2 regions of the Fictibacillus arsenicus genome follow, and region 2 is predicted to be linked to the other one. Evidence: riboswitches for the same ligand, from Rfam matches in the RefSeq annotation. Region 2 holds a riboswitch; the other holds the start of a gene.

Region 1 (3,919 bases), 1.8 Mb from region 2:
GTTGCTCCAAGGGTAACTTCTTTATCTTTTGATGCCCCTGATGTGGAAGAGCAAGCAGCTAAAACCAGTACAGCAATTGCAGTGAATAGTGTAAGTATTATTTTTTTCATGTTGAATCCCCTTTTTTATCTTTTATTTACCGCTCGAGCTACTCCGTCACCAATAACCTGCATAAGCTGCACAATGACAATCAGCAGAACAACCGTTGTAAACATTATTGTGTTGTCGTATCTGTAATAGCCGAATCGAATCGCAAAGTCACCGATTCCTCCGCCACCTACAATACCTGCCATTGCAGAGTAGCCTAATAAACTTATTGCTGTGACCGTAATCGCTTGAACGATTCCAGGTTTCGCTTCAGGAAGCAGCACTTCTCGGATGATCATCCATGGCGTTGCTCCTACGGCAACCGCCGCTTCAATCACACCTTTATCGATCTCCCTTAATGAGGTTTCGACTAGACGTGCGAAGAATGGAATAGCGGCTACAGACAATGATACTGACGCTGCAGTTGGACCGATCGTCGTACCCGTAATCAGCTGAGTTAAAGGCAGCAGAGCTACGAGAAGAATGATAAAAGGTACTGATCGGATCAGATTAACTAAAATACCTGCAATTTGTTTAATCCAGACGTTTTCAAACAATAATCCTTTGTCTGTAACAAACAGGGCTACTCCTAATGGAAGGCCGACGATCAGAGAAACACCTAAAGAGATCGCGACCATATACAATGTCTCAAAAAATGCTTTATTCAAATCTGGCAGGATGCTGTACAAAGAATCAAGCAACTTGTTTCACCACCTCTAAATTTTCGATTCGGTCTTTAATGTAAGCTATGGCACGCTTAACTTCTGCCTCTTCCCCTATCAGTTCCATAATAAAAATCCCGAGCGGCGTTTCCTGGATGTATTCAATCTTTCCGTGAAGAATATTTCCTTTTACCTTAAAGTTTTGGAAGAGTTCAGAGACGACTGCTTCTTCTGCAATCGCGCCTTTAAAATGAATTTTAATCACCACTCCTTTACGCCCTTTTAATAGCGGTTCCGGAAGATTCATCTGTATGACACTGCTTATAAACGTTTTCGTTAACTCTTTCTCCGGATGTGCAAATAAATTATAAACATCACCCGTCTCGATGATTTCTCCATCCTGCATCACTGCCATCCGGTGACAAATCTCTTTTACGACTTCCATCTCATGTGTGATTAGGACAATTGTGATGCCAAGCTTTTTATTGATGGATTGCAGAAGTAAAAGAATAGCTTTTGTCGTGTTGGGATCAAGAGCTGAAGTAGCTTCATCACAAAGCAAAACTTTCGGATCGTTGGCTAGTGCCCGTGCAATTCCGACCCGCTGCTTTTGACCGCCGCTCAGTTGAGCCGGATACTGATCCTTTTGATTTTCTAACCCTACCATCTGTAAGAGCTCAAGAGTCTTATGATTAATTTCATCTTTCTTTTTTCCAGCAGCTTTTAACGCAAACGCGATATTTTCATAAACGGTTTTTGCACTAATAAGATAAAAATGCTGAAAGATCATCCCTATTTTAAGCCGCTCTTCCCGTAGTTCTTTTTTAGATAATTTCGTAATGGAGACACCGTCGATTAAAATTTCGCCTGATGTTGGCTTCTCTAGTAAATTTAAGCAGCGGAGGAGAGAGCTTTTGCCAGCACCGCTGTAGCCGACAATTCCGAATATCTCACCCTTTTCTATCGTGAGTGAAACATTCTTGACTCCAACAATGTCTTTTCCTTTAGCGGAATATATTTTCGTTACATCACGCACTTCAATCATATTTCTGTCCTCCTTCAATATAAAAAGCCCTCTTCATTCAATGGAAGAGGGCGAATAGACATACATCGACTTATCTTCCAGAATGAATGAATCATTCTGCAGGAAGTAGCACCGTTCCATAATGGAGGTTGCCGGACGTCATTGGGCCTGATCCCTCAGTCTCTCTTAATAAGTGTTGATTATTTGATTAAGTTATAATTGACATATTACTACCTGTCGAAAAGTTCTGTCAATAATATTTTTTAATACTTTAAATTGTTAGCGCTTACATTCCTTATAGGATAAGGAAAAATTATTTTATAGTTAATTAAGTTGCCATTGAAAGTAGTTGATTTTCCGCTCCAGGCTGCTCGCTTTCCAGGGGGCGTGCGGTGAGCATCCTGCCGCTTTGCGCCATTAGGAGTCTCCACCTGACCGCTTCATGGAAGTATCCTTGCTCCTGCGTCTACAAGTAAATGCTACCGATGTGGCTTCCTCGTCGCATACCTAGCGAGAAGCTTCTCAGGTGGTAGGCACGCACCTTGAGCTCCAATCAACTTGCAAATGATGAAAATAGAAAAAGCCAAAAGCAACAATCCTTTAGAAAATAGCCATGAATAAAAACAACAAAAAACCTCACCTGATAAGCTCAGATGAGGTTGAAATATGTATATGGAGGAGGTAGAGGGATTCGAACCCCCGCGGGTCGTTAAACCCCTGTCGGTTTTCAAGACCGATCCCTTCAGCCGGACTTGGGTATACCTCCGTGTGACTGACAAGAACTATAATAACATGTGAGTAAATATAGTGTCAACGTAATTTTATAAAAAAATAAAATCTTTTTTCGCAAACTTTGTCGCTATTAGAAGTTGTGGATTTCCGCACCAGGCAACAGATTTTTGCGAGGCGTCTCACCCAATGTTAAAGTCATCCGTAAAATAAAAATTAGGGCTGTCCAAAGTAAGTTAAACTTACTTTGGATAGCCCTATTTGGTTTACTTGATTACCTCTTTATTGCCCATATATGGACGAAGTACTTCTGGAATGATAACCGTTCCATCTTCTTGCTGATAGTTCTCTAAAATTGCTGCTACTGTTCGTCCGATTGCTAAACCAGATCCGTTTAATGTATGAACAAACTCAGGCTTGCCTTTCGCTTCTCTGCGGAAACGAATTTGAGCACGGCGCGCTTGGAAATCTTCAAAGTTAGAGCAAGAAGAGATCTCGCGGTATTCACCGTAGCTTGGAAGGTATACTTCGATATCGTACTTTTTAGCAGCTGTAAATCCAAGGTCAGCCGTACACATGCTTAGTACACGGTATGGAAGATTTAGAAGCTGCAGTACTTTTTCTGCATGGCCTGTCAGCTTTTCAAGCTCATCGTAAGAATCTTCCGGCTTAACAAAGCGTACAAGCTCTACTTTATTAAACTGATGCTGACGGATCAATCCTCGTGTGTCACGTCCAGCAGACCCCGCTTCAGAACGGAAGCATGCGCTGTATGCTGCATACGTAATTGGAAGCTCCTCACCCGTTAGAATTTCTTCACGGTGCATATTTGTTACAGGTACTTCTGATGTTGGAATTAAGAAATAATCCTCTTCACGAATCTTAAATGCGTCTTCTTCAAACTTAGGAAGCTGTCCAGTTCCTGTCATGCTTTGACGATTAACCATGTATGGAGGCAGAACCTCTGTATACCCGTGTTCGTCTTCATGAAGGTCCATCATGAAGTTGATCAGTGCACGCTCTAAACGTGCCCCAAGACCTTTATAAAAAGCAAATCGGCTTCCTGTAACCTTTGCTCCTCGTTCAAAATCAACAATGTTCAAGTCAGTTGCGATATCCCAGTGTGCTTTTGCATCAAAAGAAAACTCTGGCACATCACCCCAGTGTCGAACGGGTACGTTATCATCTTCTGTTTCTCCAACAGGGACACTCTCATGAGGTATGTTAGGCAGCGTCAGCATAATTCCGTGAAGATCTTCTTCTACTTGACGAAGTTCATCATCAATCGTCTTAATTTTATCTCCTACTTCACGCATCTCAGTAATAAGATGGTCAGCTTCTTTTTTCTCACGCTTAAATTCTGCTACCTGTTTAGATACCTCATTACGCTTAGACTTTAAAGTCTCCGTTTCACCGA
Region 2 (3,919 bases):
ATATTACATGATTCTTTAACTAAGAATCATGCGATTATTTAGCCAAAAACGAATTATCACATAATTTCTCCATTTCATCACATAATTTTTTTGACTAATCATATAAAAATCCCATCTCATTACATAAAAAAATGGACTTCATCACATTATTTAACAATTTTTTACATAAATAAAACTCAGAGCAATTATGCTCTGAGTTTCGTTGTTTTTACAACCCGCTTGGAGAAAGTACGATTGCTTTTAATGCATGATCAAGATCATAAATAAGATCATCTACCGTCTCAATTCCGATGGATAGACGGATTAATTCAGGTGAAACTCCTGATTTTCTTTGTTCTTCCTCAGATAACTGCTGATGGGTTGTGCTCGCAGGGTGGATGATCAAGGACTTTGAATCTCCTACGTTAGCCAAGTGAGAGAAGATGCTTACATTCTCAATTAATTTTTTTCCTTCTTCTACGCCGCCTTTAACACCGAAAGTAAGAATGGCTCCAGCTCCTTTTGGGAGATATTTTTGTGCAAGGTCATAATATGGGCTGCTAGGAAGACCTGCATAATTTACCCAGTCTACAGAAGGGTGGCTTTCCAAGAACTGTGCTACCTTAAGAGTGTTTTCAACGTGTCTTTCTAAACGCAGTGACAATGTTTCTAATCCTTGAATAAACAAAAATGAATTGAACGGAGAAATGGATGATCCTAAATCACGAAGTAACTGGACACGAGCTTTTAATATATAAGCAAGCGGACCGAATGCTTCGGTATAAACGATACCTTTGTAGCTTGGATCTGGCTCCGTTAAGCCAGGGAACTTTCCGTTGTTCCAATCAAATTTACCGGAATCAACTATTACACCACCAACAGATGTACCGTGGCCGCCAATGAATTTTGTTGCGGAGTGTACGACGATATCAGCACCATGCTCGATCGGACGACAAAGATAAGGTGTAGCAAGCGTGTTATCAACAATAAGTGGAACACCCGCTTCATGAGCAATATTAGCAAGACCTTCAATATCCGCTACATCAATTTTTGGATTCCCGATTGTTTCAACATATACTGCTTTTGTTTTTTCTGTGATCGCATCTTTAAACGATTGAAGGTTATCGATGTCAGCAAAACGTGTCTCGATACCTAGTTTTGGCAAAGTCACAGAGAAGAGATTGTACGTTCCACCGTAAAGAGAAGTAGAGGCAACGATTTCATCGCCTGATCCAGCGATATTGAAAATAGCATTTGTAATGGCAGCCTGGCCGGAAGCAACAGCAAGTGCCCCCACACCGCCTTCTAATTTAGCAATCGTCTGTTCAAACGCATCTTGTGTGGGATTCATTAAACGACTATAGATATTTCCGAATTCTTTTAAAGCAAATAGATTTGCTGCATGTTCAGTGCTGTTAAACTGATACGATGTTGTCTGATAAATCGGTACCGCTCGCGCACCTGTAGCAGGATCTACTTTCTGTCCTTCATGCAATGAAATTGTTTCAAAACCGTACTCTCTTTTTTGTTCGCTCATTTTCAAATCTCTCCTCAATGTTTAAATTTTTTTGTTATCCAATATGAATTTCAGATTCAACTTATCCAGTAAAGAAAACTTGGCTGACGCCAATCCTTTCGAGTCAGCTTTAGTTGCACTTATACGATCGACCTTAACTTGTTGCGAAGTCGAAAATCATCGTGCAAACAAGTTATACTTTCTGATAGTGCAAAAAAGACCTCTTCCAAAAGAAGAGGTCCCGATGATATCACACGATCGAAGTCTCATCTTTCAGAACGTTAGCTGTTCTGCTGAAATTAGCACCATGCATTTCTGCTGGTTGCCGGGCTTCATAGGGTCAGTCCCTCCGCCTCTCTGGATAAGAAGATTGAATATTGAATTAAAGACTATAATACATAGCTAATAATCAATAGTCAACTGAATTTTTCAAAAATTTCGGATTTTTATTTTCGTCATTACTTTTTTTCGGAAAGCTTTTTACTGTATAGATGATACCTACAGCCCAAAATGCCGCAAGAACAAAATAAATGGCAAACATAACATGAGATGACAAACCAATGGTCAAAAACAGAGTCCTAACATTAGTTACGATAATCAGCCCACCAACTAAGACCCCTAAAATGTGTGAGGGAATTATTCGGACGAGCCATGCAGCAATCGGAGCTGCAACGATACCGCCTGCCATGAGGGCACCAACCCAGAGCCATTCAACTTGCTCCCATCCAAGAGCAATAAAGAATCCAGCAGAAGCTGAAACGGCTACAGCAAATTCACTCGTATCAACGGAACCTATAACTTTTCTAGTTTTCATATCTTTTGCCATAAGGACAGGAGTTGTTACAGGACCCCATCCACCACCACCTGTCGCATCTAGAAATCCAGCAAGTAAGCCAAGGGGCATTAGCTGTTTTTTTGAAAAAGAGTTTTCAGAGGGTGCCGTCTTTCTTTCTCCAAGTTTATAGAGAAAACGAAACAAAATATAGATTCCAAGAATAATAAGAAATAGAGAAACATATGGTTTCACAATATCTCCTGGAAGGCTGCTTAAAAAACAAGCGCCTAAAAATGCACCGATCGAACCCGGCAGAATTAAGCGGAGAACCACCTGCTTATCAACGTTTCCAAACTTAATATGGGAAACTCCGGATGCTGCTGTTGTCACAACTTCAGCAAGGTGGACAGAGGCAGATGCTGCTGCGGGCGCAATCCCCGCTACCAAGAGCAGGGAAGTCGAAGTAACCCCATATGCCATTCCGAGTGAGCCGTCGATCAGCTGTGCCATAAGTCCAATAAGCGCTAGAACTATTAACTTTTTCATCAAATTCCTCCTCAAAATAAAAAGGCCCTTAACAAGTCATGTTAAGAGCCTTCGGTTTTTCCGATCAGCAAATTCGGATGAAATTTTAGTTATTACTATATGTTCCAGGAAGACAAATTGTCAACTGCAGGTTTAATTTTTTCAGAAAAAACAAGAAATAAAAAAATTAGGGCTTGATATCCGTTTCAGATGTGATATGATTTTTAAAAATTAAACTCTTATCCAGAGTGGTGAAGGGAACTGGCCCGATGAAACCCGGCAACCTGCGATTCGTAAGGTGCTAACTCCAGCAGAATGTTTTTACATTTTGGAAGATAAGGTAATACGTTTACCTCCACTATCTTTCCGAAATGGGAAGGTTTTTTGTTTTATTAGAGATATTTTGTAAAAAAGGGAGGCCAGTGGAGTGGCGAACGAAAAGAGTGAAAACGATTTTCTTCCTCAGCTTCAGAAAATGCTGAGCAACATCAAATTTGGATCCGTAACTTTAATCGTGCAAGATGGAAAAGTGATTCAACTCGAAAAAAACGAGAAGGTACGAATTAAATAGCGCTGACTAGAAAACTAGAGGCGGTTTTAACGTAAAGGGCATGTCCCTTAAAACGTTAAAGCCGCTTTTTGTTGGTCTATTTGTTTTTCATGAAGGAGGTAAAAAATTGCTCACCTATGAAACATGGGATAACAACATTCAAGAGTTTAATAGTGACAACCTTGAGAAAGGTGCATTAGATGTCCTGAAATGGGCGTATGAAATGTATGACGACGATCTCGTATATGCGTGCAGCTTTGGAATCGAAGGAAGTGTTTTAGTGGATCTTGTTTCTCAAGTCAAACCAGATGCTCAAGTAGTTTTTTTAGATACACAGCTGCATTTTCAGGAAACATATGAGGTGATTAATGCTGCAAAGAAAAGGTATCCGTGGCTGAGAATTAAGCTTAAAAAACCAGCTGTAACACTTGAGGAACAAGCAATTAAACATGGTAAAGAGCTTTGGAAGGTAAATTCAAATCAGTGCTGCAGCATTAGAAAAATAATTCCTTTAGAAGAAGAGCTCAACGGTGTAAAAGCCTGGCTTTCAGGATTGCGCCGTGAACAGTCACCT

What was found. A riboswitch is a leader RNA that binds a small molecule or an ion and turns the genes downstream of it on or off. The one in region 2 is predicted to bind S-adenosylmethionine.
Region 1: another riboswitch for S-adenosylmethionine. It lies ahead of ABE41_RS00055 (methionine ABC transporter ATP-binding protein); the one in region 2 lies ahead of ABE41_RS11410 (homocysteine synthase).

Annotation. Positions count from the first base shown of each region.
Region 1 is NZ_CP016761.1:7,259-11,177, reverse strand. It holds gene ABE41_RS00065 (MetQ/NlpA family ABC transporter substrate-binding protein) at 1-110, opposite strand, end outside; gene ABE41_RS00060 (methionine ABC transporter permease) at 126-788, opposite strand; gene ABE41_RS00055 (methionine ABC transporter ATP-binding protein) at 781-1,794, opposite strand; SAM riboswitch class I at 1,862-1,969, opposite strand; tRNA gene ABE41_RS00050 (tRNA-Ser) at 2,447-2,539, opposite strand; gene serS (serine--tRNA ligase) at 2,769-3,919, opposite strand, start outside.
Region 2 is NZ_CP016761.1:2,215,151-2,219,069, reverse strand. It holds gene ABE41_RS11415 (LysR family transcriptional regulator) at 1-11, shown strand, start outside; gene ABE41_RS11410 (homocysteine synthase) at 209-1,516, opposite strand; SAM riboswitch class I at 1,759-1,863, opposite strand; gene ABE41_RS11405 (sulfite exporter TauE/SafE family protein) at 1,905-2,816, opposite strand; SAM riboswitch class I at 3,032-3,137, shown strand; gene ABE41_RS11400 (YezD family protein) at 3,223-3,366, shown strand; gene ABE41_RS11395 (phosphoadenylyl-sulfate reductase) at 3,473-3,919, shown strand, end outside.